Regions from separate parts of the Actinomadura sp. RB99 genome, predicted to be linked through region 2. Evidence: riboswitches for the same ligand, from Rfam matches in the RefSeq annotation. Region 2 holds a riboswitch; each other region holds the start of a gene.
What was found. A riboswitch is a leader RNA that binds a small molecule or an ion and turns the genes downstream of it on or off. The one in region 2 is predicted to bind cobalamin.
Positions count from the first base shown of each region.

Region 1: it holds a riboswitch for cobalamin, as region 2 does, so the genes downstream of both, amrb99_RS46225 (putative cobaltochelatase) here and amrb99_RS36745 (CbtB domain-containing protein) in region 2, are expected to answer to the same signal.
Region 3: it holds a riboswitch for cobalamin, as region 2 does, so the genes downstream of both, bluB (5,6-dimethylbenzimidazole synthase) here and amrb99_RS36745 (CbtB domain-containing protein) in region 2, are expected to answer to the same signal.

Region 1 covers NZ_JABMCA010000108.1:11,822-22,000, reverse strand. Annotated here, with positions in the region: gene amrb99_RS46245 (hypothetical protein) at 1-192, opposite strand, end outside; gene amrb99_RS46240 (GNAT family N-acetyltransferase) at 278-853, opposite strand; gene amrb99_RS46235 (cobyrinate a,c-diamide synthase) at 886-2,256, opposite strand; gene cobO (cob(I)yrinic acid a,c-diamide adenosyltransferase) at 2,250-2,864, opposite strand; gene amrb99_RS46225 (putative cobaltochelatase) at 2,973-5,027, opposite strand; cobalamin riboswitch at 5,084-5,207, opposite strand; gene amrb99_RS46220 (TetR/AcrR family transcriptional regulator) at 5,324-6,103, shown strand; gene amrb99_RS46215 (ATP-binding protein) at 6,014-6,760, opposite strand; gene amrb99_RS46210 (helix-turn-helix transcriptional regulator) at 6,954-7,796, shown strand; gene amrb99_RS46205 (DUF397 domain-containing protein) at 7,793-7,993, shown strand; gene amrb99_RS46200 (LLM class F420-dependent oxidoreductase) at 8,190-9,209, shown strand; gene amrb99_RS46195 (acetolactate synthase large subunit) at 9,473-10,179, shown strand, end outside.
Region 2 covers NZ_JABMCA010000059.1:15,221-25,399, reverse strand. Annotated here, with positions in the region: gene serA (phosphoglycerate dehydrogenase) at 1-209, shown strand, start outside; gene amrb99_RS36755 ((2Fe-2S)-binding protein) at 706-1,437, shown strand; gene amrb99_RS36750 (CbtA family protein) at 1,454-2,182, opposite strand; gene amrb99_RS36745 (CbtB domain-containing protein) at 2,192-2,425, opposite strand; cobalamin riboswitch at 2,457-2,646, opposite strand; gene amrb99_RS36740 (3-isopropylmalate dehydrogenase) at 2,811-3,866, shown strand; gene amrb99_RS36735 (branched-chain amino acid aminotransferase) at 4,043-5,146, shown strand; gene amrb99_RS36730 (hypothetical protein) at 5,217-5,780, opposite strand; gene amrb99_RS36725 (cold shock domain-containing protein) at 5,856-6,095, opposite strand; gene cimA (citramalate synthase) at 6,470-8,047, shown strand; gene amrb99_RS36715 (GNAT family N-acetyltransferase) at 8,076-8,357, shown strand; gene amrb99_RS36710 (antibiotic biosynthesis monooxygenase) at 8,412-8,771, opposite strand; gene amrb99_RS36705 (cyclic nucleotide-binding domain-containing protein) at 8,809-10,104, opposite strand.
Region 3 covers NZ_JABMCA010000023.1:55,700-65,878, forward strand. Annotated here, with positions in the region: gene amrb99_RS21530 (DinB family protein) at 165-815, opposite strand; gene amrb99_RS51305 (DUF397 domain-containing protein) at 791-967, shown strand; gene amrb99_RS21540 (hypothetical protein) at 1,048-2,202, opposite strand; gene amrb99_RS21545 (sigma-70 family RNA polymerase sigma factor) at 2,195-2,797, opposite strand; gene amrb99_RS21550 (GNAT family N-acetyltransferase) at 2,915-3,796, opposite strand; gene bluB (5,6-dimethylbenzimidazole synthase) at 3,853-4,467, opposite strand; cobalamin riboswitch at 4,503-4,695, opposite strand; gene amrb99_RS21560 (DUF4260 family protein) at 4,739-5,158, opposite strand; gene amrb99_RS21565 (DUF4240 domain-containing protein) at 5,247-5,816, opposite strand; gene amrb99_RS21570 (class I SAM-dependent methyltransferase) at 5,894-6,592, opposite strand; gene amrb99_RS21575 (LysR family transcriptional regulator) at 6,639-7,556, opposite strand; gene amrb99_RS21580 (MFS transporter) at 7,644-9,014, shown strand; gene amrb99_RS21585 (MarR family transcriptional regulator) at 9,033-9,479, shown strand; gene amrb99_RS21590 (acyl-CoA dehydrogenase family protein) at 9,534-10,179, opposite strand, start outside.

The DNA.
Region 1 (10,179 bases), on a different contig from region 2:
CACGCCGGAGACCAGCACGACCTGCGCGAGCCCCTCCCCGACCGCGGTCCGCAGCGCGTCGCGGCCGGCGGGGACGAAGCAGTCCTCCGGCAGTTGCGGCAGCATGCGGCGGGCGGTGTCCGCCGCGTCCGCGCCGTGCATCACCAGCGTCCGCCGTACCGCCGGCGCTTCCGTCGCCTGTGTCCCGGTCATGCCCGTCCCTCCTGGTCGTGGGCGTCGAGCCTCGCGGAGGCCGCGCCCGGCCCGGGACGCGGCGCGCCGCGCGGCCCCGGATCGGTCAGCATGCCGGACCACCTTGCCGGAGATCGGGCGCGATGCGGCTGAAGACGAACATGTCCCGGTTGACGCCGTCGGCGTCGCGTTCCGCGCCCCGCGCCACCCCTTCGCGCAGGTAGCCAGCCTTCTCGGCGACCCGGATCGAGGCGTGGTTCGTGGTCAGGGCGCGCAGCTCGACCCGGAACAGCCCGCAGTCCCGCAGCGCCCAGTTCGAGACGAGCGTGAGGGCCTCGGTCGCGTACCCGCGCCCGCGCGCGCTTGCCCGCACCCCGTATCCGACCTCGCAGGTCAGTTGCGCCCAGTCCACTTTGAAGAGCCCGATGGTGCCGATGAGTCCGCCCGTCTCGCGGTCGGTCACCGCCAGGTGGATGCCGAGGCCGAAGCGGTGCACCTTGTGGACGCCTTCGCGCAGGAACCAGGCGAGGGGCTCGGCCTCCAGCGCGTCCGGGAAGTTCGGCGGGAGGAAGTCCTCGCCGGCGCGGATCACCTCGATCAGGTCGGGGGCGTCGTCGAGCCCGAACGGGCGCAGGACGAGGCGCCCGGCCTCCAGGCGCACGTCCCCGGTGAAGACGTCCACACCGCTCCCCTCCCCGCCCGCAGGCGGGACCGTCACAGGCAGGCCGCGACCATCCGGCTGGCGAACCAGGGCGATCCGGCCCAGTGCACGTGGAGGTAGGACGCGACGCAGTCGCCCCGCACGAACCCGACCGGGCCGGACGCGGACCACTGCCAGGCGGCGGTCTCCCCGCGTTCGGGGTCCGTCACCGTGCGGTGGAACTCGTGCCCGTGCACCCGTTCGCCCGCGCGCGCGACGACCGAGTCGGCCACCGCCACCGCGGCACGATAACCCAGCGTCAGCCGCGGGGCCATGGCCGCTCTGGCGCCATTCAGCACACCGCACATGGGCGCGCCGTCGAGTTCCTCCGCGAGGTAGAGGAGTCCGGCGCACTCGGCGTACACGGGCCGGGACGCGTCGGCGAACGCGGCCAGTTCCTCGCGCAGCGGCTCGTTGGACGACAGCTGCGCCGCGTACACCTCGGGGAACCCGCCCCCGACGACGACTCCGCGCGTCCCTTCCGGCAGGCCCGCGTCCTGCAGCGGATCGAACCGGACGACCTCCGCGCCCGCCGCTTCGAGCAGTTCCTCGTTCTCCGCGTAGCCGAACGTGAAGGCGGGGCCGCCCGCCACCGCGATCCGAGGGCGTCCGGGGTGCTTCTCCGGCACGGCGTCGGCCGGGTCCCAGGGCGCGGCGTCCAGTTCCAGCGCCTCCCGGGCGAGCGCGAGCAGGGCGTCGAGGTCGCACGACGCCGCGACCAGCTCGCCCAGCCGCCGGACGGTATCCACCGCCTCCGCGCTGCGTTCGGCGGCCGGGATCAGGCCGAGGTGCCGGGACGGCGTCGCGGCGTCGTCGCTGCGGCGCAGCGCGCCCAGGACGGGCAGCCCGAGCTCCTCGACGGCCGCGCGGCACATGCGCTCGTGGCCGTCGGAACCGAGCCGGTTCAGGACGACGCCGCCGACGCGGACCGTCCCGAACGACCGGAACCCGTGGACGAGCGCCGCCACGGACCTCCCGGCGGCGGCGGACGCGTCCACGACCAGCACGACCGGCGCGGCCAGGAGCGTCGCGACGTGCGCCGTGGACGCGTAGTCCCCTCCCCCGGCCGAGTCGGACGGCCCGAGACCGGCGGCGCCGTCGTACAGGCCCATGACGCCTTCGACGACCGCGATGTCCGCGTCCCGCGCGCCGTGCAGGAACAGCGGCACGACGAGGTCCTCGGACGTCAGCCAGGGGTCGAGGTTCCGGCCGGGACGGCCCGTCGCGAGCGCGTGGTAGCCGGGGTCGATGTAGTCCGGACCCACCTTGTGCGGCGAGACCCGCAGGCCGCGCATCGCGAGCGCGGCCATCAGCCCGGTCGCCACGGTCGTCTTGCCGCTGCCCGACGAGGGCGCCGCGACGACGAGCCGCGGGACGCTCACCACTCGATGCCCTTCTGCCCCTTCTGGCCGCCGTCCATCGGGTGCCGCACCTTGGCCATCTCCGTGACCAGGTCGGCGGCCTCGATCAGCCGCGGGTCGGCGTCCCGGCCGGTGATCACCACATGCTGGTTGCCGGGCCGGTCCGCCAGCGCGGCGACGACGTCCTCGACGTCGACCCAGCCCCACTTCATCGGATAGGTGAACTCGTCCAGCACGTAGAGGCGGTACTTCTCGGCGGCCAGGTCGCGCTTGATCTGCTCCCAGCCCTCGCGGGCGTCGGCCTCGTGGTCGGCCTCGGTGCCGGGCCGCTGGATCCACGACCAGCCCTCGCCCATCTTGTTCCAGGACACCGGCCCCCCTTCGCCGGTCCGCTCGTGCAGGCGGCCGAGCGCGAGCAGCGCGTTCTCCTCGCCGATCCGCCACTTCGCCGACTTGACGAACTGGAACACCCCGATCGGCCAGCCCTGGTTCCAGGCCCGCAGCGCGAGCCCGAACGCGGCCGTCGACTTCCCCTTGCCCGGTCCGGTGTGCACCATCACCAGCGGCCGGTTGCGGCGCTGCCTGGTGGTGAGCCCGTCGTCCGGCACGTACTCCGGCTTGCCCTGCGGCATCTCAGCCCCTGCTTCCTGGGTCGGCGGCGGTTTCCCCGGCGGTCATGCGGATTCCCCGGCGGTCACGGGAGGTCTTCTCCAGCGGTCACGCGAGGTCTTCTGCGGCGGTCAGGCGACGTTCCGCGCGCCGCCGCGCGCGTCGCGGACGACCCCGGCGAGCGCGTCGGCGGCGAGGCGGTCGAGCCGGACGACCTCGGCGCCGAGCCGGGCGCCGAGCGCGGCGGCGAGGCCGAGCCGCACCGGCCCGGACTCGCAGTCGACGACCACCGACGCGACGCCGGCGAGCAGCCCGGCCGCCGCCGACGGGTCGGGGCCGTGGGTGGCGCGGCCGTCGGTCACCACGACCAGCAGCGGGCGGCGGGCCGGGTCGCGCAGCCGCTCGACCCGCAGCACCTCGGCGGCCCGCGCCAGCCCGGCGGACAGCGGGGTGCGGCCCCCGGTCGGCAGCGCGTCGAGGCGGCGCGCCCCGGCCTCCACCGACGACGTGGGCGGCAGCGCCAGGTCGGCGTCCCGTCCCCGGAAGGTGATGAGGCCGACCTTGTCGCGCCGCTGGTAGGCGTCGAGGAGGAGGCTGAGGACGGCGCCCTTCACCGCGCGCATCCGCTTGCGCGCCGCCATCGAACCGCTGGCGTCGACGACGAACAGGACGAGGTTGCCCTCCCGTCCGTCGCGAACCGCTTCGCGCAGGTCTTCGGGTTGGACGACCAGACCGGAACCGGTGCGTCCCCGCGCGCGCTGGTGCGGTGCCGCCGCGCGCAGCGTCGCCGTCAGGTGCAGCCCGCGCGCGCCCGGCCGTGCGCCTGACACGCGTCCGTACGGGCTGCGCGCCTTGGAACGCCGTCCCGGCGCGCCTTCGCCCAGCCCGGGGACGGTGAAGAGACGCGGCTTGTAGGCGGCGTCCGCCGGCGCGGGCTCGCTCTCGCCCGACCGCCCCGGGCCGCCGCTCTCCCCGGACTGCGGCGTCTCCTCCGGGGGCGGGCCGGCCGGCGGCGGGACGGGCGCGTCCTGCCCGGAGCCGTCGGGAAGGCCGCCGCCTCCCCCGTCCGGGCCGTCCGGACCGTCCGGGCCGTCGCCGGGAGGTCCCGGGTCGTCGGGCGGCTCCGGCTCGTCGCCGTGCTCTTCGAGCACCTCGTCGAGCTTCTGCCGGTCCAGGCCGGGCGCGTCGAACGGGTCGCGGCGGCGCCGGTGCGGCAGCGCGAGCCGCGCCGCCGTCCGGACGTCGTCGGCCGTCACCGCGTCGCGGCCGTGCCAGGCGGCCAGGGCGATCGCGGCCCGCGCCGTCACCAGGTCGGCGCGCAGGCCGTCCACCTCGAACGACGCGCACACGGCGGTGATCTGGCGGAGCGCGGCGTCGGTCAGCTCCACGCCGGGCAGCCGGCGGCGGGCGGCGGCGATCCGCCGGGCCAGGTCCGCCTCGTCCGCGGCGAAGGCCGCCGCGAAGCCGTCCGGGTCGTCCTCGAACCGCAGCCGCCGCCGGACGACCTCGGCGCGCTCGGCCGGGTCGCGGGTCGCGGCGACCTCGATGGTCAGCCCGAACCGGTCCAGCAGCTGCGGGCGCAGCTCGCCCTCCTCCGGGTTCATCGTCCCCACCAGCAGGAACCGCGCCGCGTGCCGGACGGAGACGCCCTCGCGCTCGACGTACGACTCGCCCATGGCCGCCGCGTCCAGCAGCAGGTCGACCAGGTGGTCATGGAGCAGGTTGACCTCGTCGACGTACAGGACGCCGCGGTGCGCGGCCGCGAGCAGGCCCGGCTCGAACGCCTTCACGCCCTCGGTCAGCGCGCGCTCGATGTCCAGCGATCCGGTGAGCCGGTCCTCGGACGCGCCCACCGGCAGCTCGACCAGCCGCGCGTCCCGCGTCCCCGCCTCGCCGGGGGTGTGCGGGCCGTCGGGGCACGCCGGGTCGGGATCGTCCGGGTCGCAGGAGAACCGGCAGCCCGGCACGGCCGGCACCGGGGGCAGCAGCCCGGCCAGCGCGCGCACGATCGTCGACTTGGCGGTGCCCTTCTCGCCGCGGACCAGCACGCCGCCGACGCCCGGCGACACCGCGTTGATCAGCAGGGCGAGCTTCAGATCGGCCATTCCGACGACGGCGGAGAAGGGGTAGCGCGCGCGGGCGCGCCTCTCCGGCCGGCCGGTGTCCGGCGCCGACGCAGGTCGCACGTCTCGTCATCCTTCCTCGGGTGTCCACGCCCGTGGCGGTGCCTGTCCGACGGCCGGAGTCTCCTGGCTCCCGGATCACCGCTCCCCCTCGGCCTTCCAGCACCGCGTGCCGTGGCCGTGTCGAGGGGGGCTCCCCTGGTCACAGTTGCGGGACAGCCCCGGATTCGCACCGGGTTCCTCCGCGTCCGTCGCCCGCCCAGGATCGCACACCGGCCGGACGCGCTCGACCCGGCCATCTATCGGCGGAGTGCCGGTCAATGTTGGCGATACGCCAATGAGATGGTCTACTGGTCGGTATGGAGCGACGCGCAGCCCCGCGCGGCGAGGCCGCCGGAGCCGCGACGCCGCACCCGGGCGACACCAGGAGCCCGAAGGCCCGCTACCAGCGCCTGCCGCGCGACGAGCGGCGCGACCAGATCCTCGACGTCGCGCGCCGCATGTTCACCGAGCTGCCGTACGCGGAGGTGGCCACCGCGGCGATCGCCCGCGAGGCCGGCGTCCAGCGCGGGCTCATCCACTACTACTTCGGGACCAAGCGGGAGCTGTTCCTCAAGGTCGTCCAGGGCCTCACGGCCACCGCGGCGGTGCAGGCGCCGCCCCCGGACGAGCGGATGACGCTGCCTGAGACGGTCGAGCTGTGCGTGAACCTGTTCCTCGACACCGCCGAGCGGAACGCCACCACCTGGTTCGCGGCGCTGGACGCGGAGGGCTTCGGGCAGGACCCCGAGCTGCTCCACCTCGTCAACCGGTTCCGCGACCGGACGGTCGAGCACATGCTCGCCGTCCTGCGGGTGCCCGCGCCGACCGGCACGCTGCGGGCCGTCCTGCGCGTCTACTCCGGGCTCGCGGACGCGGCGACGCGGCAGTGGCTCCAGGAGCGGACCCTCGACCGCGCGCAGGTGCAGACGCTGCTGACCAGGTCGCTGCTGTCGATGGTCACCGACATCGCCCCCGCGCTGGAGGCCCAGGACGCGGGCGGGGGGCGCCTAGAGACCGGGGACCGGCTGCTTCACGCCGCCGCGCACCGGGACGGCGAACCAGACGGCCTTGCCGCGGACGCCCGGGCCGAGCCGTGACAGCGTCCGCAGCATGCCCCAGCGGCCCCGCGACAGCTCGCGGACGATGCTGAGACCGCGCCCGCAGTCCCCGGACGTCCACGAGTAGCCGGGCAGCGACGCGTCGACGTAGGCGTCGAAGACGGCGCACCGCACCTCGGCACCGACCGGAGCGCCCGCGAGGCCGGGACCGGCCAGGGCACCCGGGCTCGCCGGGGCGCCGGACGGGCGGGGCTCGGCGCCGGGCGGGTCGCCCAGGTAGAGCCACAGCTCGTGCGGGCCGTGGTCGCCGGCGTGCTGGTGCGCGTTGGTGGCCAGCTCGCTCACCATCAGCTGCGCGTCGCCGATCGCCTCGTCCCGCACGCCGAGCGAGGCGAGCGCGTCGCGCAGCACGCGGCGGGCGTGGCTCGCGCAGCCGGGGCCGCCGGGGAGCGCCCACACCCAGCCCGGCCTGGCGCCGCCCGGCCCGCGCGCGCCCCCGGCGGCCATCGCGTCGGCCATGGCGGCGGCGTCGGTCATCATGTCCGCGGCGAGGTCGGCCGCCTGGTCGGAGGGGGCGCCGGGCGGCGCCGCGGGGTCGGCGGCCGGGGCGGCCGACCGGTCGTGCCCGGCGCGCGGCCCGGCGGTGCGCCGCGGCGCGCGCTGGCTCGCGTCGGTGGTCTCAGGCGGGGTCTTCACGAGTGCCTCCCGCGGGCCGCCTGCCGGGAGCGCGGTCCGGTCGCCGTCACTATCGGTCCCCGAGCAGTCACGCATTCAAGACTCTCGTGAGATTCTCACGTTCGCAAGCGCCTTGATGGAATTGCCCTGCCCTTCGTGCCGGGTTCGCCAATCGCGTTGTGGCGCGGCCCGAGAGCGGCGAGACTTCGCTCCCATGACCTACCGCCCCACCGTTCGTGGCCGCCGTCTGGCGCGGGAGCTCCGCAAGCTGCGCGAGGAGCAGGGACTCACCCTGCAGGAGGTGGCGGACCGCCTCGACTGGTCCCGGGCCACCGTCTCCCGGCTGGAGACCAGCCAGACCCGGCCGCGCCCCGGCGACATCGCCGACATCCTCGACCTGTACGGCGTTCCGAGCCCCGACCGCGACGCGCTGATCACGCTGGCCAGGCAGGCGGGGCAGCGCGGCTGGTGGACCGCCTACCAGGACGTCTTCGCGGGCAGCTACGTCGCGCTGGAGGACGAGGCGTCGCACATCCGCACCTGGGACCCGCAGCTCATCCACGGGCTGCTGCAGACCGAGGAGTACTCCCGCGCCGTCATCACGGCCGGCCGGCTGCTGCCCGCGCAGGAGGACATCGAGCGCCGCATCGCGGCCCGCAAGATCCGCCAGGCGCTGCTCGACCGCGAGAGCGCGCCCCGGCTCCAGGTGATCTTCGACGAGGCGGTGCTGCGCCGGCCCATCGGCGGCCGCGAGGTGATGCGCGCCCAGCTGGAGTCCCTGGTGGAGGCCGTGAAACGCCCGACGGTGACCGTTCAGGTCCTCCCGTTCGCCCAGGGGGGACATGCGGGCCTTGACGGACGTTTCACCATTTTGTCGTATCCGGACCCCGCAGACCCCGATATCGCCTACGTAGAGGGGACCATGGGCGACGTTTACCTTGAGAGCAGCGAGGCAATAGCAAAACATAGGGACCGCTTCGATCGGATCGAGGCGGCCGCCTTGTCCCCCGAGGAATCCGCGCACCTCATAGCCGAGGCAGCAAGGAGCAGCCTGTGACCAACCTGCAGCGCGAACTCAACGGAGCCACCTGGCGCACGTCCTCCCACAGCGGGAGCGGCGACCAGTGCGTCGAGGTGGCCCCCCTCTCCAGCGATCTGCGCGCTGTTCGCGATTCGAAGGACCCCGGCGGACCGGCCCTGGTGCTGACGCCGGACGCCTGGCAGACCCTCCTCGACTCCATCCGGGAGGTCTGAGCACGATTCCGGAGGGCCGCGGCGCACGTCGCCGCGGCCCTTCGCCGTGCCCGCACGCCGTACCGCGCCCATGCCGGGGACGGAACCGGGACCGGGGCGGTGACCCCGCCCTTCCCTGGAAAGTAGAACGTGTTCTAGTATCGCCCGTGCGGCGCCGACCCGGCGACGCGGCCCCGGCGACCCGGAGGATGGCATCGTGACCGCGGAACTCAAGCTCGGCATCAACGTCGGCTACTGGCAGCAGCACCCCGACGACCAGACCGAGACGGTGCTGGCCGCCGAGCGCTGCGGATACGACTCGGTCTTCACCGCCGAGGCCTACGGCTCCGACGCGTTCACCCCGCTCGCCTGGTACGCGGCCCGCACGTCCCGGATCAAGCTCGGCACCGCCGTCGTCCAGATGTCGGCGCGCACGCCCGCCGCCACCGCGATGCACGCGCTCACCCTCGACGCACTGTCCGGCGGGCGCGTGATCCTCGGCCTCGGCGCGTCCGGCCCGCAGGTCGTGGAGGGCTGGTACGGGCAGCCGTTCCCCAAGCCACTCGCCCGCACCCGCGAGTACCTCGACATCGTCCGGCAGGTCTGGCGGCGCGAGGAGCCGGTCACCAGCAAGGGCCCGCACTACCCGCTGCCGTACCCGGGCGGCGCCGGCCTCGGCAAGCCGCTGAAGTCGATCGTCCACCCCGTCCGGCCGGAGATCCCCGTCTACCTCGGCGCCGAGGGGCCGAAGAACGTCGCGCTGTCCACCGAGGTCGCACAGGGCTGGCTGCCGCTGTTCGTCGACCCCGAGCAGATCGAGCCGGTGTTCGGCGCGTCGCTGGCGAACCGCCCGGACGGCTTCGAGATCGCCGCGACCGTCACCACGATCGTCACCGACGACCTGGCGTCCGCGCTGGAGTTCGCCAAGATCCCCCTCGCGTTCTACATCGGCGGGATGGGCGCCAAGGACCGCAACTTCCACCTCGACCTCATCGGCCGGCTCGGCTACGCGGAGCAGGCCAAGCGCGTCCAGAAGCTGTTCCTCGACGGCCGCCGCGACGAGGCGATCAAGGCCGTCCCCGACGACCTCGCCGACTCGATCTCGCTGCTCGGCCCCCTCGGCCGGATCAAGGAGCGGCTCCAGCTGTGGCGCGACAGCCCGGTCAGCACCGTGCTGATCGCCGGGGTGAAGGACGAGCCGACGCTCCGCGCGATCAGGGAGATGGTCGACGGCTGAGCAAGAGGTTCGTACCTTTTCGCCCAGAATTATTACGTAACGGAAAGTTCCCGCCGTCGAGGCGCGGGTTCTACGTTCGTGATCAGACCACCCCGAGTGACCGGGGCATGGGGAGGGGCGGTCCGGTTCAGGCCGGGCCGCCCCTCCCCATTTCGGGGTGGGTCGCCCGTAACCGATCACACACGACGCGGTGGAATGGAGGCGGCGAACCGGGTGCTGCACCGAAGGCACCCGGAGATCAGAGACTGGAGATGGGACACACGATGTCCACGCAGGAAGACGCCGCCCGGCTGCTCGTGAGAACCCTCGAGGCGGAGGGCGTCGAATACGTCTTCGGCATACCCGGCGAGGAGAACATCCACTTCGTCCACGCCCTGAACGACTCCCCCATCCGCTACATCCTCGTCCGCCACGAGCAGGGCGCCGCGTTCATGGCCGAGATCTACGGCCGCCTCACCGGCAAGGCCGGCGTCGCCTCCGCCACCCTCGGCCCCGGCGCGATCAACCTGCAGCTCGGCGTCGCGGACGCCACCACCAACAGCACCCCCGTCGTCGCGATCTCCGCGCAGGTCGGCCTCGACCGCATCTACAAGGAGTCGCACCAGATCGTCGACCTGGTGTCGCTGTTCCGCCCCATCACCAAGTGGTCCGAGCTGGCCCCGACCGCCGAGGCGCTGCCGGAGATGGTCCGCAAGGCGTTCAAGACCGCGCAGACCGAGCGTCCCGGCGCCGTCTACCTCGCCATCCCCGAGGACGTCGAGTCCGCGAAGGTCTCGGACGCGCTCAAGCCGCTGCCGGTCAACATCGTCCGGCCGCAGGAGCCGTCGCCGTCCCAGATCGCCCGCGCCGCCGACGTGATCGCCCTCGCCCGGCAGCCGATCGTCCTCGCCGGCCACGGCGCCACCCGCGACCGCGCGAGCGACGCGCTGATCCACTTCTCCGAGCGCCTCGGCCTGCCCGTCGCCACCAC
Region 2 (10,179 bases):
ACGTCGACCGCCCGGGCATCGTCGGCGCCGTCGGCAAGCTGCTCGGCGACGCCGAGGTCAACATCGCCGGCATGCAGGTCGGCCGGGACGCCAAGGGCGGCAAGGCGCTGATCGCGCTGACCGTCGACTCCGGCATCCCGTCGCAGCTCGTGGACGCGATCTCCGCCGAGGTGGGCGCCGACATGGGCCGCCGCGTCGACCTGGACTGACCCGGGAGAGCGAGAGGTGACCGCCGCGGGCGGGCGTCCGGCACGGGCCGGGTGCCCGCCCGTCGTGGTCGTGAGCACCGTCACGTCTCATATGTTGAGATTTTACGCCACGGGTCGGGACAGTCGCCTGGACGGCGGGTACCGTCGAAGGCAGTCATGCGGCGTTTCGTGGTAATCCTTCGCTGCCGCAGCGGGGCCTGACATCGGCGGGCCGGCGCCGCTGCGGAGGTTCGACCCGGCCATGAGCCCGATTCCGCGCCCGGACCCGTGCGAACCACGCGTCCCGGGCGGCCCGGCATCCAGAGTCTCGGCGATTCGGAGCGAATCATGAACGACACCACCCGTACCGGCACGCCCGCGGACGACGCCGCGGAGGAGGCCGCCCGCGCCCTGCAGACGGCCCTGGACCGCCGCGACAACGGCGGCCACCCCTCGCGGTAGCGCGGCCCCGGGCCTCCCGGCAGACGCGCCGGCGCGGCATGGCAGGGTGAACGCCATGCCGTCGCCGATGCCCGCCGGGGCCGGGGAGGTCGCGGAGGCGCTGCGCGCCGCCGGGCGCCTCGGGCCCTACTTCGAGATCACCACGGACCCGGCCGAGGAGGCCGACCCGACCTGGCGTCCGCTGCCCGAGCGCGACCCCGCGCGGCTCGCCGGCCTCACCGGCCTGTACGCCGAGCGGCTCGGCACCCGCGAGCGGCGCGTCGCCGCGTCCATCCTGTTCCAGGGCCTCGCGTCGCGCCTGTGGTCGCCGGTCGTCGCGGCGGCGGCCCGGGGCGTCGTCCCCGACCTGTCCGGCCTGCACTGGCGGTGGGCGCCCGGCGCCCCCATCGCGCTCTGGCTGGCCGAACCGCGCGGGCACCGGGCCGACGGCCCCGCCGAAGCGGCGGGCCTGGTCCACGACGCGGTCGTCACCGGCCAGCTGGAGCCGCTGCGCGCGACGATGCTCACCTTCACCCGCCTCGCGGACGGCCTGCTGTGGGGGAACGCGGCGTCGGCCCTCGCCGGCGGCCTGAACGTCGGCCCGCCCGACGGCGCCCGCGCCGCGCTCGTCCGCGAACTCCTGGCCCGGCCCCCGCTGGCGGGCGCCGGGGCGTTCGGCCGGCGCGGCTTCGTCCGGCGCAACTGCTGTCTGTACTACCGCGTCCCGCCCGGCGGCGAGATGTGCGGCGACTGCGGCCTGCGCCGCCCGCCGCGCCGCGACGGGCCGCCGCCACGGGTGCGCCCGTGACGGCGGCCGGCGGCGGTCAGGCCGGGACGGCGGCCCGGTGGCGGGCCACCGAACGCTCGGTCAGGTAACCGAACAGCAGCCCGATCGTGCTCCACAGGACGAGCTGGACGCCCAGGGACGCGAGCCGGAAGTCCCACAGGACCGTGGCCGGGAAGTGCTCCGGAACCGCCTCGGGCTCCGGCGTGAGCCGGTACACGACCGCCAGCAGGACGGCGTAGCCGGCCGCCGTCGCCGTGATCGCGTTCCAGGCGCCGAGCCGGGGGACGAGGCGGCGGCACACGATCACCGCCGCGGTCGTCGCCAGGATCCCCAGCGCCATCATGCAGAAGTACAGCGCCGTCCGGCCGCCGATCGTGGTCGGGTTGCCGACCGCCGGGGGCGTCGCCGGGTACTTCAGGAACGGCACCAGCTCGATCGCCACGAACCCGGCGAGGGCGACCAGGGCGGCGGTGGCGCGCGCGCCGAGCCGTCCCAGCCGTCCGGACGCGAAGGCGAACGCGATCGAGAAGAGCCCGCCGAGCGCCGTCCCGTACACCGCCATGGCGGTGATCAGGCCGGCGGTCTTCTGCACGGTGCGGCCGACGACCTCCGGCTCGTGCCCGGCGTGCTCGGCGTGCGCCCTCGCCTCCTCGAACGCGATGGCGTGCCCGACCTGCGGCTCCCCGTACAGCCACGCGACGACCAGGGCGAGGGCGGCAGCGGCCAGGCCCGCGAGCATCCCGCGGACCAGCAGTGCTCTCATCATCGGCGCGGCCTAGTGGCAGGGGAAGCCGAGCAGGTGCCGGCCGTCGTGGGTGAACTCGTGCACCCAGGTGCCGCCGAAGACCGACGTCGCGCCCTGCTCGGCGCCGACGAAGTAGATCAGGATCGCGGCCAGCACGACGGCGAGCACCGCCCATGGCACGATGTCGCGGATCGGCAGGCGCAGCGGCGCCGCGAACGGCTCGGCCTGCGGGGACGTGGCGGACGGTACGGCGGACTCGGCCATGTCGGGTCTCCTCACGGGGTGCACTCGCCCCGGTTGCGGGAGGACGACGGGTCAGTGTCCTGACTCCCAGATCGCCGTCTCCCTCCGACCTTCCCGCCGGTGCGGCCGGCCGTGGTCGTGCTGGGGGAGACTCCCTGGTCACAGTGGCGGGACCGTCCTGGATTCGCACCAGGTTCCTGCGCACCGTCGCCTCGATGTGAACTTGTCGAGGAGAGCGTCTCCTCTCCCCACCGGCGCGTCAAGCCCGCGAAGGGTGACAAAGGTGACGTTCGCGCCGCCGTCCGCGGCGATCGTCCGCGGCCGCCGGGACCGCCCCGCCGAGACACCGATACCGGGATATGAGACGCAAGCCCAAGCAGTGAGACGTTTGCAGTACAGTACGCCCATGGCTTCCCGCAGCATTCGTCTGGCCGTCATTCCCGGTGACGGGATCGGCCCCGAGGTGGTCGCCGAGGGACTGAAGGTCCTCGAGGCCGTCGCCCCGTCCAGCGGCCTCGCGTTCGAGCAGACCTCCTACGACCTGGGCGCCGCCCGCTGGCACCGGACCGGGGAGACGCTGCCCGACTCGGTGCTGGAGGAGCTGCGCGGCCAGGACGTCATCCTGCTCGGCGCCGTCGGCGACCCGAGCGTCCCGAGCGGGACACTGGAGCGCGGGCTGCTGCTGCGGACCCGGTTCGAGCTCGACCACTACGTCAACCTCCGCCCGGTGAAGCTGTTCCCGGGCGTGAAGACCCCCCTCGCCGACGTCACGCCCGACGACATCGACATGGTCGTCGTCCGCGAGGGCACCGAGGGCCCCTACACGGGCGTCGGCGGCGTCCTGCGCAAGGGCACCGAGCACGAGGTCGCCACGCAGGAGAGCGTGAACACCGCCTTCGGCGTCGAGCGGGTCGTCCGCTACGCGTTCGAGGTCGCGGCGTCGCGCCCGCGCAAGAAGCTGACGCTCGTCCACAAGGACAACGTCCTGACCTTCGCCGGTGATCTCTACCAGCGCGTCATGAAGCGGGTCGGTGCGGAGTACCCGCAGGTCGCGACCGACTACTGCCATGTCGACGCGGCCACCATGTTCTTCGTCGGCCAGCCGCAGCGGTTCGACGTCGTCGTCACCGACAACCTGTTCGGCGACATCATCACCGACATCGGCGCCGCGATCGCCGGCGGCATCGGGCTCGCCGCGTCCGGGAACGTCAACCCCGACCGGACGGCGCCGTCGATGTTCGAGCCGGTGCACGGCAGCGCGCCCGACATCGCGGGGCAGGGCAAGGCCGACCCGACCGCCACGATCCTGTCGGTCGCGATGCTGCTCGACCACATCGGCGCGGGCGAGGCCGCTCGCCGCGTCGAGCAGGCCGTCTCCGACGACCTGGCCGAGCGCGGCGCGCTCGGGACGCGGTCGACCGCCCAGATCGGCGACGCGATCGCCAAGCGAGTATCGGGCTGAGGGCGCGCCTCTCTGGCCACGAGCAGGGACACTCCGGGCGCGCCTCGCGGCGCGCCCGGTTTTCCGTATGCGCCGCGTGCGAGGAGTGGGGTCGAGGAACAAAGTACGACAATAGGGACTAAGGACGCCGCAGCGGCAATGGAGCCGCGCCGGCGATCGGGAGAGGACGAACGGCGATGAGCGACACCCTGGACTTCGAGATCACGCTGACCGAGCGGCCCGCGACGGCCGCCGAGCGCGAGCGCGTCCTGGCCGATCCGGGCTTCGGCCGGTACTTCACCGACCACATGATCACCATCCGGTACTCGGCGGACCGGGGGTGGTACGACGCGAAGCTCGAACCGTACGGGCCGATCCCGATGGACCCGGCCAGCCAGGTGTTCCACTACGCCCAGGAGCTGTTCGAGGGCCTCAAGGCCTACAAGCAGCCGGACGGCTCGATCGTCACCTTCCGGCCGTACATGAACGCGGCCCGGATGAACCGATCCGCCAAGCGGATGGCCATGCCGCAGATCCCCGAGCAGCTGTTCGTCGACGCCGTCGAGCTGCTGGTCGCCACCGACAAGGCGTGGGTGCCCGACACCGAGGGGCACAGCCTCTACCTGCGGCCGTTCATGTTCGCCACGACCCGCGCCCTCGGCGTGAACAGCCCGGCGCACGAGTTCCTCTTCATGATCATCGCCTCCCCGTCCGGGCTGTACTACCCGCGCGGGATCAAGCCCGTCTCGGTGTGGCTGTCGCAGGACTACACCCGCGCGGCGCCCGGCGGCACCGGCGAGGCCAAGTTCGGCGGCAACTACGCGGCGTCGTTCGCGGGCCAGGCCGAGGCCGTCGCGCAGGGCTGCGACCAGGTCGTCTGGCTCGACGCGGTGGAGCACCGCTGGGTCGAGGAGGTCGGCTCGATGAACCTGATGTTCGTCTACGGCTCCGGTTCCGACGCCCGGCTGCTCACCCCGGCGCTCACCGGCACGCTCCTCGCGGGCGTCACCCGCGACTCGATGCTCAAGCTCGCCCCGGACCTCGGCATCCCCGCCGAGGAGGGCAAGATCAGCATCGACGAGTGGCAGGCCGGCTGCGCGTCCGGCGAGATCACCGAGGTGTTCGGCTGCGGCACCGCCGCGATCATCAGTCCGGTCGGCCGGGTCAGGGGCCGCGACCGCGAGTGGACGATCGGCGACGGCGAGCCCGGCGAGATCTCCATGAAGCTGCGGCAGGAGCTGGTCGGCATCCAGTACGGCACCCGCCCCGACCCCTACGGCTGGGTCCACAAGATCGCCTGATCCGTGGTGGCGCCCGATGGCGCGCCCGTCCCCGGGTGCGCGCCATCGGGCGCGGTCATGGCCGGCCGCGTCAGCGGCCGTAGCGGACCGTGGTGGTGAGCGCCGAGCCCGCGGTCTTCGGGCTCACCCCCCGCGCGTCCGGGTTGATCGCGTAGTGGAAGGCGAACCCGACGAAGGCCCGTCCGGGCCTGCCGCCGACCTGCACCGGGAAGGTGCAGGTGCCCGAGAGGACGTAGACCTTGCGGACGCGGTGCGGCCGGACCGTGGAGTGCCAGACGTACCCGACCGGGACGACGTGCCGGTCGTGGTAGCGGCCGTTCAGCCCGGTCGCCGTGCAGACCGCGTTGCCCCGCGCGATCGCCTTCAGCCTGCCGTTGGTGATCTGGAACGACCACGCCATCGGGTACTGCCGCGAGTACCGCCCGGTGAGCTTCACCTGCGCGTGGAACGCGCCGATCCGGTCCCGGTGCGCGAAGCTCTGATGCCGTTTGGTGAACACGAAGTATTGGGCCGCCGCGTCCGGGGCACGGTGCCTCGGACGGTTCTCCGCGGACGCGGCCGAGGCGACGCCGAGCGCCATTGCCAGAGCCGTTCCGGAGATCACGGCCGTCCGGCCGAATGTGTGCATGCGCATGACAGGCATTCCCTTCGGAAATGGTCGCCGCCCGCCGGGTCCGGCGGGCGGCCGTGCCGGGTCCGCCGGGGCTCCTCAGCTCCGGCCCGCCCGCCGCACGTCCAGCGCGCGGTAGGCGTAGCCGTCCTGTTCGGCTTCCTCCCAGGTGAACAGCACGCTCTCACCGGGATCCAGGGAGGCGAAGCCGCCGGGTGCGGTGCGGACGGCGGAGAAGTGCGCCCAGACCTCGCCCGGGACGTCCGGCGAGACGAGCACGCCCCAGCCGTTCTCGTCGTCCCAGGACGCGACCGTTCCGCGAACCGGATCCCCGCTCATCGCAAATCCCTCCTCCGGCGGACAGCGCGATCCTCGGTCATTCACCCGGCCATGCGCAAGCGTGTTTACGCGATGAAAACCTTACTTAACCATGGCAGATCATTTCCCGCACTTCTATAAAGCGTTATCGGCTGAAATGACGGAGGAGTTCGCGATGTGCGCCGCTTGTCTCGTCGTCTCAGCATCCGAGACAGGTGTCCCATGCACGGCGGGCGGTGTGGCAGACTGGGCCGCATCATGCGCCTCAGCCTCGTCATTATCGGCTGGCGCGCCGGCAACTAACGGGACACCGCCGGCGCGCAGACCTCTCACGTCCGTGAGGGGTCTTTTTTGTGCCCTGGCGCTGATCACCCATTCCTGGGGGGACCCACACCATGCACGGCGACGACTTCCACGTCTACGACACCACGCTCCGCGACGGCTCGCAGCAGGAGGGGCTGAACCTCTCCGTCGGCGACAAGCTCGTCGTCGCACGCCACCTGGACGACCTGGGCGTCGGCTTCATCGAGGGCGGCTGGCCCGGAGCCAATCCCAAGGACACCGAGTTCTTCAGGCGGGCTCGAACAGAGCTCGACCTGAGGCACGCGCGGCTCACCGCGTTCGGCGCGACCCGCCGGGCCGGGGTGAAGGCGGCCGACGACCCCCAGGTCGCCGCCCTGCGCGAATCCGGCGCGTCCGTCGTGACCCTGGTCGCCAAGAGTCACGACAGGCACGTCGAGCTGGCCCTCCGCACGACCCTGGAGGAGAACCTCGCGATGATCCGCGACACGGTCTCCCACCTGCGTGCGGAGGGCCAACGAGTCTTCCTGGACGCCGAGCACTTCTTCGACGGCTACAAGGCCAACCGCGCCTACGCGCTGGAGGCCGTGCGCACCGCCGCCGAGGCGGGCGCGGACGTCGTCGCGCTCTGCGACACCAACGGCGGCATGCTGCCCGACGAACTGGCCGACGTCGTCCACGAGGTCGTCGGCCTCGGCGTCCGCGTCGGCATCCACTGCCACGACGACTCCGGCTGCGCGGTCGCGAACTCGCTCGCCGCCGTGAAGGCCGGCGCGACCCACGTCCAGGGCTGCGCGAACGGCTACGGCGAGCGCAGCGGCAACGCCAACCTGTTCACCGTCATCGGGAACCTCCAGCTCAAGCGGGGCATGGACCTGGTATCGGACGCCCAGCTGGCGGAGATGACCCGGATCGCGCACGCGGTCTCCGAGGTCACCAACGTCGCGCCCAGCTCCCAGCAGCCCTACGTGGGCCTGTCGGCGTTCGCGCACAAGGCCGGGCTGCACGCCTCCGCCGTCAAGGTCGACCCGGACCTCTACCAGCACATCGACCCGGCGGCCGTCGGCAACGACATGCGGATGCTGGTCTCCAGCATGGCGGGCCGGGCTTCCGTGGAGCTGAAGGGCCGCGAGCTCGGCTACGACCTGTCCGGCGACAAGGCCAAGGCCGTCGTGGACAAGGTCAAGGAGCTGGAGTCCACCGGCTACACCTTCGAGGCCGCGGACGCCTCGTTCGAGCTGCTGCTGCGCGAGGAGCTGACCGGCGTCCGGCAGCGGCACTTCGAGGTCGAGTCGTGGCGGTCCATCGTGGAGCGCCGCCCGGACGGCTCCATGGTCAGCGAGGCGACCGTCAAGCTGCACGCCAAGGGCGAGCGGATCATCGCGACGGGCGAGGGCAACGGGCCCGTCAACGCCCTGGACAACGCGCTGCGCATCGCGCTCGGCCGGCTCTACCCGGAGCTGGCGCGGCTGGAGCTCGTCGACTACAAGGTCCGCATCCTGGAGGGCGCGCACGGCACCGACGCCCGCACCCGGGTGCTGATCGAGTCCGCCGACGGGGAGCGCGAGTGGGGGACGGTCGGCGTCGAGGACAACGTCATCGCCGCGTCCTGGCAGGCCCTGGAGGAGGCCGTCACCTACTGCCTGCTGCACGCGGGGTACGAGGCGGGCTAACCCGCGCGGCGTGGGGCATGATCGGGGGATGAGCACCGAGATCACCGACAATGCCGGAGAAGGCCGCTACGAGATCCGGGTGGACGGCGGCCTCGCCGGGTTCGCCGAGTACGAGCGGCGCGACGGCGCGGTCGTGTTCACCCATACCGAGGTCGACCCCGCCTACGAGGGCAAGGGCATCGGCAGCGCCCTCGCCCGCGGCGCGCTGGACGACGTCCGCGCCAAGGGCGAGTCGGTCGTGCCGGTCTGCCCGTTCATCAAGAAGTGGATCGAGAAGCACCCCGACTACCAGGACCTGGTGAAGGGGTGACCGCGGCGGCGGGCGCGGGTCCCACGGGGCTCGCGCCCGCCGCGTCGCGGCCGGTCAGCCCTGCTTGGGGCCGGCGCTCTCGACGACCTCGAAGCCCCACAGCTCCGAGCCGGACGCGGCGGGCCCGCCGTGCCCGTGCCCATGGCCGTGCCCGTGGCCGGCCGGGCGGTCGGCGGCGGCCTGCGCGTGCCCGTGCTGGAACGCCTGGCTCTGCGTCCAGCGCTGGAAGTCCTCCTCGCTGCGCCACCGGGTGTAGACGAGGTACCGGTCCTGGCCCTCCACCGGCCGCAGCAGCTCGAAGCCCTCGAAGCCCTCCGCGGACTCCACCAGCCCCGCCCGCCCGGCGAAGCGCTTCTCGATCTCCTCGCGCATCTCCGGGTTCACGGTGAGGACGTTGATCTTCACGACGGACACGCTCGACCCCCTTCACGTCTTGTCGTGCCCACCGTACTCACATCGCCTGCGGCCAGGACGCGCCCCCCTCCAGCGTCAGCCAGGCGGACAGCGACGCCTCCTTCACCCGCACGCGCACCCGCGCGTAGCGGGCCGGGTCCACGAAGCCGGGCGCGGGCGCGAGCACGGTGTCGAAGACGAACTCCGACGCGACGAACGCCAGGTCGGCACCGGTGTCGGCGACCCGCCGCTTCACCGCCGGCGCGTCCACCAGCCGCCGGGTCGTGATGATCGAGATGCCGGACACCCCGCGCGGGCCCTTCTGGACGGGCCCGACGTGCGCCGCCGCGCGGAGCTGGAGCCGCGCGGGCTCGGCGGCGCGCCGGTTGTACCGGCGCAGCTCCACGGCGAGCCGCGCCAGCATCGGGTCGAGGACCTGCTCGGTCGGCGTGCCCGGTGGGACGACGATGAGCGCGCCGTCGCCGCGGTCCTCGGTGTAGAGGTCGCCGAAGTCGATGCCGGATGCCGCGAACGCCTCCTCCAGCGACGCGTACATGGCGTCCAGGACGTGCCGCCGGTCGGCGTCGGTGCGGCGCGGCGAGCTGAACCCCTGGATGTCGGTGATCAGGATCGTGCAGTTGCCGCTCGGCCCGGCCGGCAGCGCGGGCCGCCGGTCCGGCTCGTCGCGCCGGCGCTCGGTCTGCCGCCGGTACACCTGGTCCTCCAGGACGGCCCGGACGCGCGGGTTGCCGTCCAGGAAGTCGGCGAACGCGCGGGCGTCCACCCGCAGCGCCCGCACGTCGCCCTCTGCGGTGACGGTGGCGGACCTGTCCCGGACCATCAGCGCCGCGCGCTCGCCGACCAGCTCCCCGGCGCCGCGGAACGCGAGGGTCCGCCGTTCGCCGCCCTCCCGGACCCACACGCGCGCCCAGCCGGCGAGGATGACGATCACCTCCTGCGCGAGGCCGCCCTCCCGGCAGAGCACGTCGCCCGCGCGGTAGCCGTGGTCCTGTCCCCGTTCCAGCAGCTCGCGCCGCTCGGCGGCGGTGAGCGCGCCCCAGAACGCCGCGGCCGGCGCCGCCGGAAGCGGCTCGGGCGCGGCGTCCGGGGGAGCGGGGCCGGTGTCGGCGGGCACGACCGCGCGCGGCGGCGCGGCGCCGGGCGCCCCCTGCGACGCGCCCGCCCTCAGGTACTGGACGAGCGCGCTGGTCATGGCCGCGATGCAGCAGCACACGAAGCCCAGCATCCAGCCCACGGCGGCGCCGGCCGAGCCGTCCAGTCCGTACCCGGCCAGCGCGCCCCCGCCGGCCGCGGCGACGAGCCATCCCGATTGCCATCGTCCCGGTGTTCCCACGGCGCTCTCCATCCCCGTCCGGCCGCGGCGCGTCGCGCGCCCCGCGGGCCGGGCGTCCGGTGCGGAGCCCCACTC
Region 3 (10,179 bases), on a different contig from region 2:
CGGTACAGGGTCCCTGACCGGCCCCCTGCGGCCTCCCGTACGTCCACACCCGTACAAGAACATCCAACCCCGCCGTAGTACCACCGCCAGCACGTACGGCCGTCACGAAGAGCCGCCCTAACGCGAACGGCGAGATGGTGTGACAGCGGGGGGAAAGAAGGGCCTCAAGCGCCTACGGTGCCGTCGATGGCTTCGCGGATGAGGTCGGCGTGGCCGTTGTGTCGTGCGTACTCGTGGATCATGTGCAGCATGACGAAGCGGAGCGAGACGTTCTCGTTCCATCGGGGCTGGTGGACGACCAGATCCAGCGACGGGGCGGCGTGCTCGATGCGGCGGGAGTGCTCGACTTCGGTTCGCCAGGCGGTGAAGGCTTCGTCGCGGGTGCAGCCGGTCGGGTCGTAGGCGGTCTGGTAGTCGTCGGCGTGGGACCAGACGTTGGGCAGGTGGCGCTCGCCGTTCACGGTTTTGCGGAACCAGGTACGTTCGACCTCGGCCATGTGACGGACCAGCCCGAGCAGCGAGAGCGCTGAGGGTTTCGACGCCTGCATGCGCAGGTCGTCGTCGCTCAGGTCGTCGCATTTCCATGCGAGGGTGGCGCGGTGGTAGTCGAGGTTGGCGCGGAGCAGGGCACGTTCGTCGGCGATCAGCGGCACATCCGGGCGTTCGGTGGTCACCGGTGTCAGCTTAATGACTCCCGCCGCATCAATGATCGATAAGGCCGCGTCGGCGTTGGCGATGGCATCGTCGTGCTCGGGCTCGGACCGTCTGGCGGCTCGCGGGCTCGGGGCTGATCGCGAACTGCGCGAGATCTCCAAGTGCGGCTCTTGGAGGCGGCACCGGCGGGGAGCGGCGGGTGGCGGTGCGGGACTCTAAGGATCCGGACCGGGCGGTGCTGGCGGTCGCGCCGTCCGGGTGGGCGTCCCTGCTCGCCGACGTCAAGGCCGGTTCCCTCGACCTCACTCGTTGACGCGGGCACCTAGGGGCGGATGCGCGAAGCATCCGCCCCCCTTCCCTTGCTCGACCGTCCACATGGGCGGCCGGAGGAGGTCAGTTCGCCGATGGGGGCCGGTTCAGATTGAGGATCCACTTGGGCAGGAGGCTGTCGCGGGGGGCGTTGGTCCACTCGGCCGCCTTGACGATCTCGAAGAACTGGCGGGTGCCGGGCCGCAGGCCCGCGTTCTTCGGACCGGGGGTCACCACGATGCCCTGGCTGGCGGTGAGCCGTCCGGTCTCGGGGTCGATGAGCAACTGCCACTCGATCGTGCCGTAGTCGCGGGTGGTCTGCCTCATCGCGACGCCTCGTCCCGGGTGTCCGGCGGCGTCGGTGTCGTTGATCGTCTTGACGTCGCGGAGTCCGGCGAGCATCCGGTACGTGGCGATCCGGACCCGGTCGGTGACCGCGCGGTCGGCGAGCAGGGAGGGGGCGTTCAGGAAGAGGTAGAGGTCCGGGGCGCGCAGGCGCCGGTGGTCAAACTTCGTCGCGTAGTTCAGGAGCCATGCGCGCAGCTTGGACGGGTTGGCGGGGAGCCGGCGCGCAGCGTCGACGCCGAAGTCGAGTTCGGCGCCTTCCTGCAGGAACGGGCTGCCGACCTCGTCGTCCAGGTCCCTGATGCCGAGTTGCGCCGCGTCGGGGCGCCCGTCCGCTCTCCACGCCTTACCGTCGGCGGGCGTTGCGGGCCGGACCGCGACCTTCTCGCCGTCCCAGCCCAGGCTGGTCGTCGTTTCCCTTTCGCCGCCGGGGAGCGGGCCGAAGTCCTTCGCCGACTTGGCGCTGAGGATGTAGGCGTCCTTGGTGGTCTGCACGGTGTAGTGGGCACCGTGCAGACGGGTGGACGGAACCACCACCGACTTGCCCACCACGCGGTGGACGTACCACAGGCGCCCGTCGGAGGCGTGCCGTGTGCTGGCGTCGGCAGCGGCGAGCAGGAATGTGGAGGCGGGGCCGTTCTGGTCGGCCAGGGGTTCGGGATGGTAGGGGGGCCGCGTCTCCCCTCGGTAAGCCGTCCATGAGGCGGCGGCGAGCGCGCATGCGGTGGCCGCCGCGACCAGCGCCGCCCTCCGCTTCGGCTGGAAGAGCCGTGCGAGGCGGCGGCGCGGGGCGGCGGCCTCGGCCAGGAGGCGGCGGCGGGCCGCGTGCGTGGTCTCGGGGGACGGGGGGCGCTCGGCGGTGTGCATCCGGCTGATGAGGGTCAGATCATCCACGGTCGTCCTCCTCGTCGTGTCCCGATGCGCGCAATGCGGCGCGGACCTGTTTGCGGGCGCGGCTCAGCCGCGAGCAGACCGTCCCGTAGGCGATTCCGAGGGCTTCGGCGACCTCCGGGTAGCTGAGTTCGGCCAGCGCCACGAGGAGCAGGACGTCGCGGTCGCCGTGCCGCAGGCGCGCCAGGGCCGGGCTCAGGCCGAAGCTCGCGGCGTCCACCGCCGAGGTCACGCTGCTCTCGTGGCTCTCGACGACGTCGGCGGTGCGCATCCGGGCCATCGCCTTGTAGCGGCGCAGCTCGTCGCGGCGGTGGCGGCTGATCAGCCGGGTCGCGATGCCGTACAGCCAGGGGCGCGCCGAGGTGTGCGCCGGGTCGAACACGGCGCGGCGGCGGAAGGCGATGAGGAACGTCTCGGCCGCGATGTCGTCCGCGGCGTCGGCGCCGAGCCGCCGGTCCACGTAGCGGTGGATGTCCCGGTAGTGCCGGTCGAAGAGGTCCGCGAACCGTTCGGGGTCGCGCCGCGCGGCGGCGATGACGTCGGCGTCCGACGGCTCCGGCTCCGCCGGGGCGCCCGTTTCGGAGGGGGCGCCCGTCACGGCTCGTCCCGTGGCGCTGGAGGAAGGGTCATGCGGGACCCTTCTGGAGGCGTGGAGGGGGGTCACGTCCTTGATTGCCCGGAAGCGTCCCACCCCTTCTCGCGGCAGGACGGCGGGTCACAGGTAGTGGCCGCTCGCCAGGTAGGGGGCGGGGGCGGGCATGCCGCGGACGGCGATGTAGCCCTCCTGGCCGATGTCGAGGCGGGCGGCGAGGCCGACGTCCACCGCCCAGTGGTTGTCGGTGGTGATGCAGTTGACGAGGGTGTCCCCGCGCGCGGCGGCGAGCGCCTCCCACAGCAGGGTCTCGGCGGTCCCGGGACGGTCGGCGGCCAGCAGCGTGGGACGTCCCGCGCCCTCGTCGATGTAGACGTAGCCGCGCCGGCCGGGCGCGTCGGAGACGACCAGCCGCAGCGTCTCCAGCATGTGGACGTGGTCGGGGCCGTGGCCCGCGCCGCGGACGGCGGTGTCCAGTTCGTCCATCCATTCGAGGTCGTCGGCGTGCCCGTCCCGCAGTCCGCGGACGGCGGGCAGCGTGGCCCGGTCGACGGTGCCGACCATCCGCATCTGCGGGTGCAGGGTGAATCCCGCCAGACGGTAGCGGCGCGTCGCCGCCGGATGCACCGTCGAGGAGAACAGGCCCGGCCGGTCGCCCGCGTGCGCGAGGACGGCGTCCATCAGGCGCTTGCCGATGCCCTTCCCCTGCCGGCCGGGCAGGACGCCGTAGGTCGCCAGGTACCAGAGCCCTTCGCGGTTCTGGGAGACGGCGAAGCCCACGACGTCCCGGCCCTCTTCGGCGATCCAGCAGCCGTCCGGGTCGACGGACAGGAAGTGGCCCAGGCGGTCGATCAGGCGGCGGGACTGCTCCTCCGTCGGCGGTTCCGGGTCCGGTTCGCCCACCCGCCGGCTGAGGCGGTCGCCTTCGAGGAACGTCACCGCCGCCGCGCGCTCGGTCGCGACGAGGTCGTCCCGCGACATGCGCCTGATGCGTACCGGGTCCATGCAGGCATGATCACGCCATGGGCGGGGCGGCGCACCTGATTATTCGGGTGCCGTGCTCACCAGCGGTCGTGGTGGACGGCCGCGTGGAGGGGGCGGCGGTGCCGCCAGCCGTGCCGTTCGAGGTCCGGGACGGCCTCCAGGTGCGTGACCGGCCCGACGCACAGCCAGGCGACCGGCCGGACGCCCGCCGGGATGCCGAGGAGGTCGCGCAGGTAGGGCTCGCGGTAGAACGACACCCAGCCGACGCCCAGTCCCTCCGCCGTCGCCGCCAGCCAGAGGTTCTGGACGGCCAGGCAGACGGAGTACAGGCCGGCGTCGGCGATCGCGTGCCGGCCGAGGACGGCGGGGCCGCCGCGCTCGGCGTCGTAGGTCACCACGATCGACACGGTGGATTCGAGCACCCCGTCGATCTTGATGCGGGCGAAGCGGGCGGCGGCGTCGCCGGTGAGGGTGGCGGCGAACGCGTCGCGCTCGGACCGGACGTGGTCGTGGAACGCGCGGCGGACGTCCGGGTCGCGGACCAGCACGAAGTCCCAGGGCTGGGTGAGGCCGACGCTGGGGGCGGCGTGCGCGGCGGTGAGGACGCGGTCGAGGACGCCGTCCGGGATCGGCGCGCCGGTGAACTCGGCGCGTACGTCGCGGCGGCGGTGGATGACGTCGTACAGGTTCATGGGCAGGCTCCCGCTGCGGTCGGGCCGCCCAGGGCGGGCGGCCGGTGGAGCGAGGCCGGTCTTCGGACTCCCGGATCGACGCCTCACCGCCCGCCTTCCCGGCCTGACGGCCAGTGGCCGCGCGTGCGCGCGTGGGCGGCGGCTCCCCGGTCACCGCGGCGGGCCCGTGCCGGATTCGCACCGGCTTCCCGATTCTCCCCGAGGGGCACCTCGCGTCAGTTCACGCCGTCCGCGATCGTAGCGGTGCCCGCCTTCGGGTCGGGGGAGGGGGTCAGTGGCGCTGGAAGCCGTCCTTGGTGCGCAGGCCGTAGCCGAGGGCGCGGTCGAACGAGATGTGGGCCATCCAGCCGCAGAGCCCGGCGAAGATCGGAGCCCACGCGAACGGAGTGACGGTGTAGAGCGCGATGAGCGCGAGCGGGACCAGCGCGCGGTGCGCGGCGTTGTAGTACGGGACGGCGCGTGCCGGGAGCTGCCCGCGCTCGACGGTGTGCGCGTCCCGGATCCCGGCCAGGAAGGTGAGGTCGGGCGCGATGAAGAACGCGACCGCGAGGAGCGCGGCGAGCCAGCCGTGGTTGACGCCTTCGAGGACGGCGAACGCGCTCCAGAACAGCGCGTTCGCGCCCCAGGCGGTGCGGCGGGCCACGAGCGCGGCGGAACCCTTGCGGACGGTCGGAACGGTGGCGGTGCTCATGGCCTGGTGCCCTCCTGCTTGGCTAATGGCATTAGCTACAAGCTAAGGCTAATGCCATTAGCTGTCAAGCTCATGGAGAAACGGCCGCTCAGAGGAACAGGGCGGCCAGCCGGGGCAGGCGCAGCCGGGTCTCGGCGTCGTCCTCGACGTCCCAGTTCTCGCCCGCGGGACGCTCGGGCCGCCGCATCGAGCGCACGGCCGACTCCATCGCCGCGTCGAACGACTCGGTCTCTCCCATGACGCGCTTGTAGGTGCTGCGCGCCGCGTAGTGCAGGCCCTCCGCGCCGATCCACCCCTCGTCCTCCCGGGCCATCCGCACCACCGTGGGGACGTCGGCCAGCGTGTCGGGGTCGTCGACGGCGCGCGCGAACACGTCGCGTCCCAGCAGCGCGAGCCCGGCGCGGAAGTCCATGAAGCCGTCGTCGCCGCAGCCGCCCTCGATGAGGTAGGCGGCGTTCCAGAGCGGCCGCCGGTACGCCGAGTCGAGGACGCGCGTCAGCATGGCGTCGAACGCGACGATGCCGGGGCCGTCCAGTTCCGCGAGCCGGTCGGCCACCAGGTCGATCAGCGGGTCGTCGGGGGAGTCGCGGTCGTCGGCGTGCGCACCGGCCTCGGCCCGCGCGTCCTCGATCAGGGCCCACCACGTCCGCTCGTCCATCGGTCCTCCCGCATGCGTCGGCTCCGCCGTTTTCGCGGACCAATGTGCCGCACGGGTCCGACAGGCCGGGCCGCGGGTCAGCGGGGGCGGGCGGTGAACCAGGCGCCGTCGTCGTCCAGGAAGTGGCCGAGGCGCAGGCCCGCCGCGTCCAGCACCGCGGGAAGCTCCTCGTCGCCGAGGTGCCGGTTGGTGAAGGTGTGCGTCCAGCGCCGCTCGCCGATCCGGTATTCGAGCGTCGCGACGACCGTCCCGGGGTCGGGCCGTTCCAGGTGCGCCACCCGGTAGCGGACACCGTCGTGCGTCCACTCCCGGGGCGCGTCGTCGTGCCAGTGCCTGCCCGTGTCGCGCTGGACGACGACCACGCCGTCCGGCCGGACGTGGCGCCGGCAGGCCGCGAGGAGCGCCGCCCGGTCGCCGTAGTTGACCAGGTACGACATCAGCAGGACGCAGCCGAACCGGTCGGGCAGGTCCAGATCCTGGATCGGCGAGCACACCGTCCGCGCGCCCTCGATCCGGGCGAGCATCGCCGCGGAGCCGTCCACCGCCGTCACCGGATGGCCGAACCCGACCAGCGGGCGGGTGACCCGCCCGGTGCCCGCGCCCAGCTCCAGGACCGGCGTGCCGGCCGGGATCGTCGTGTGGACGAGCGCGGCGCTCGCGACGTCCGGCGGGAGCGCGGCGTAGAACTCGACCGCCGACCCGTCGTCCGCGATCTCGCCGGGGCCCGTCCCGGCGCGCCGCCCGTCCGCCGCCGCGCCGTCCTCTGCCGTCGCCATGATCGAATCGTCGGACGGCGGTCCGCCGCCGTCAAGACGCCCGCCGTCAAGACGCCCGAGCCGCACCGGCCTCGCCGCGCGCCAGGCCGGCGGACCTCCGGGCCAGCTCGACCAGGGGACGGACCAGGGGCTCGGCACCGGGACGCCACCGGGCCTCGACGTGGACGCCGGTGACCTCGTCGACGGCGGGATCGAGCCGGACGAGGTCGCCGGCGTCGAGCTCGGCGCGGACGGCCGTCTCCGGGACGAGCGCGACGCCGCGGCCGAGCGCGGCCATCCGGCGCAGCGCGGCGAGGGAGCCGGTGGCCATGCCGATGCGGGTGCCCGGGCCGAGGGCGCGGCCGTAGCGGCGGGTCAGCATCTCGGACGTGCACTCGGGGTTGACGATGAGGAACTCCGCCGCCATCAGCGCGGCCGGATCCAGCGGCGACGCCTGGGCGAGGGGGTGCTCGGGCGCGGCGACCAGGACGACGCGGTCCTCGGCGACGATCTCGTGGGGGCCCGTGGCGGGGACGCCGTTGTCGTAGACGAACACGAGGTCGAGACGGCCGGCCTCTAGCCCGGCGGCGAGGAACGCGCGGTCGCCGACCGCCAGGTCGACCTCGCGCGCGGTGCCCGGGCCGGCGGCGCCGTGCTGGAAGGCGGCGAGCAGGTCGGTCGTCCACTCGTCGGCGAGGCAGTCCAGGGCGCCGACGCGCAGCCGCGGGGCCTGGTCGCGCGCGGCGCGGCGCATCCGGTCCTCCAGTTCGAGGGACTGCACCGCGTAGGGGAGCAGGCGGCGGCCCGCGTCGGTGAGGGCGGTGCCGGTGCTGGTGCGGGCCAGGACGCGGACGCCGAGGTCGTCCTCCAGCCGGCGCAGCTGGATGCTGAGGCTCGACTGGGCGTAGCCGAGCCGCTCGGCGGCGGAGGAGATGCCCCCGGTCTCCGCCACGGCCACGAAGGCCCGCAGGTAGCGCGAATCCACGTCCGGATTATGCCATCGGACTTCTCGATGGCCCCATCGGATCCACGGCCTGTCGGGCGGGGCGGCCGGACGGCGAGGGTCGTGGCCATGACGATCCCCGACAGCCCGCCGGCCCGGCGGGGCGCCCCGCTCCGGTTCGCCGGCATCGCGGCCGGCAACTTCATGATCGCGATGGACGCGACGATCCTCAACGTGGCGCTGCCCGACATGCGGCGCGACCTGCACGCGCCCGCGGCGGCACTGCCCTGGGCGGTGGACGCCTACACGGTGGTGCTCGCCGGACTGATGCTCGCGTCCGGCTCGGTCGCGGACCGGTGGGGCCCGCGCCGGGTGTACCGGGCGGCGCTCGGCGCGTTCGCCGCCGTCGCGCTGCTCTGCGCGGCCGCGCCCGGCGCCGGCCTCCTGATCGCGGGCCGGGCGCTGCTCGGCGTGCCCGCCGCCGGGCTGGTGCCCGCGTCGATGGCGCTGCTCGCCGCGCTCTACCCGGACCCGGACGAGCGGTCCCGCCGGATCGGCGCGCTCGTCTCGATCACCGGCCTCGGCATCGTCGCGGGACCGGTGCTCGGCGGCGCGCTGGTGTCGCTCGCCGGATGGCGGCTGGTGTTCCTGGTGAACGTCCCGGTCGCGGTGCTGGCGCTCGCGGCGTCGGGCGGGCTGAGCGGGCACCGGTCGGGGAAGGCGCGGCCGATCGACCGGACCGGGTTGCTGCTGTCGGTCGCCGGGCTCACCGCGCTGACGTTCGGGCTGGTGGACGCGGGGACGAGCGGCTGGCTGCGGGTCCCGCCCGCCGTGGCGCTGCTCGCCGCGCTCGCGGTCGTCGCCGTTCTCCCGGTGACGCAGCGGCGGGCGGCGTCGCCGGTGCTGCCGCCCGCGCTGATGGCGCTGCGCCGGGTCCGCGTGGACCTGGTCGTCGCGGTCGCGTCGCAGCTCGTCTACTACGGCCTGCTGTTCACGCTGACCCAGTGGATGGTGGACGCGCGCGGGCTGACGGCGTTGCGGGCGGGGCTGGCGTTCCTGCCGATGACCGTCCCGGTGGCGTTCGTCCCGATGGTCACGGGCCGGCTCGTCGTCCGGTTCGGGGCGCGGCGGGTGATGCTCGCGGGGATGGCGATGGACGTGCTGGGCGGGCTCGTCCTCGCGGGAGGCGGGGCGTCGCTGTGGACGGTGTTCGCCGTCCAGATTCTGATCGGGACCGGGAGCCCGCTGGCGATCCCGGCGTGCATCGCCGACATGTCGGCGGCCGTCCCGCTGCGGCTGGCGGCGACGGGGCAGGGGGCGCTCAACGCGGCCCGGCAGACCGGCACCGCGCTCGGCGTGGCGGTCTTCGGCACGCTGGGGACGCTGACCGCGACCGGGTCCGTGCTGGTCGCGGTGGCCGCTCCGGCCGCCGTGGTGGTCGGCCTCGCCGCCCGGCCGCGGAGCCGTTTTGATCAGCTTGAACTGGACAGTTCAGACTGAATAAATTACACTGGGGCCATGAGCGACAGCGTCGAGCCCATCTCCCCCTCGGCCGCCCGGGCCGCCCGGGAGGTGCGGGTCGTGTTCAGCCGGCTGCGCCGCAGGCTGCGCGAGATCGGCGGAGCCCACGATCTCACACCGTCGCAGACGGCGGTGCTGAGCCGGCTGCTCAAGGACGGCGCGGCCAGCGCGAGCGCGCTCGCCGCGGCCGAGCGGGTCCGCCCGCAGTCCATGGCCGCCACGATCGCCGTCCTGGAGGAGCGCGGTCTCATCCGCCGCGACCCCGACCCCGAGGACGGCCGCCGCCAGCTGGTCACGCCGAGCGACGCCGGGCGCGAATGGGTCGAGGGCTCCCGGCAGGCCCGCGAAGAATGGCTGAGCCGCGCCCTCCAGGACCACTGCACCGAAGAGGAGCGCGAGACGGTCCTGAAGGCGTTCGCCGTCCTGGACCGCCTCGTCGAGTGACCCGGGCGCGGGAGAGGGCCGCGGCCCCCTCCCGCACACGTGGCCAGGACGCGGTCAGGACGCGGGCAGGCCGAGGGCGCGGGCGATCAGCATGCGCTGGACCTCCGACGTCCCCTCGCCGACCTCCAGGATCTTCGCGTCGCGGTAGAAGCGGCCGACGGCGTACTCGTTCATGAAGCCGTACCCGCCGAAGACCTGCGTGGCGTCGCGGGCGTTGTCCATCGCCGCGTTGGACGCGACGAGCTTGGCGATCGCCGCCTCCTTCTTGAACGGCTCCCCGGCCAGCATCTTCGCCGCCGCCGCGTAGTACGCGAGGCGGGCCGTGTGCGCGCGGACCTCCATGTCGGCGATCTTGAACTGCATCGCCTGGTAGCGGCCGATCTCCTTGCCGAACGCCTCCCGCTCGCCGGCGTAGCGCAGGCACTCGTCCACGCAGCCCTGCGCCAGGCCGACCGACAGCGCGGCGATCGCGATCCGGCCCTCGTCCAGGATCCGCAGGAACTGCGCGTAGCCCCGGCCGCGCTCGCCGACGAGGTTCTCCGCCGGGACACGGACGTCGTCGAACGACAGCTCGCGGGTGTCCGAGGACGACCAGCCGACCTTGGAGTACTTGCGGCCGACCGTGAAGCCGGGCGTGCCGCTCGGCACGATGATCGTGGAGATCTCGCCGTCGCCGGTGAACGCGGTGACGGTCACGAAC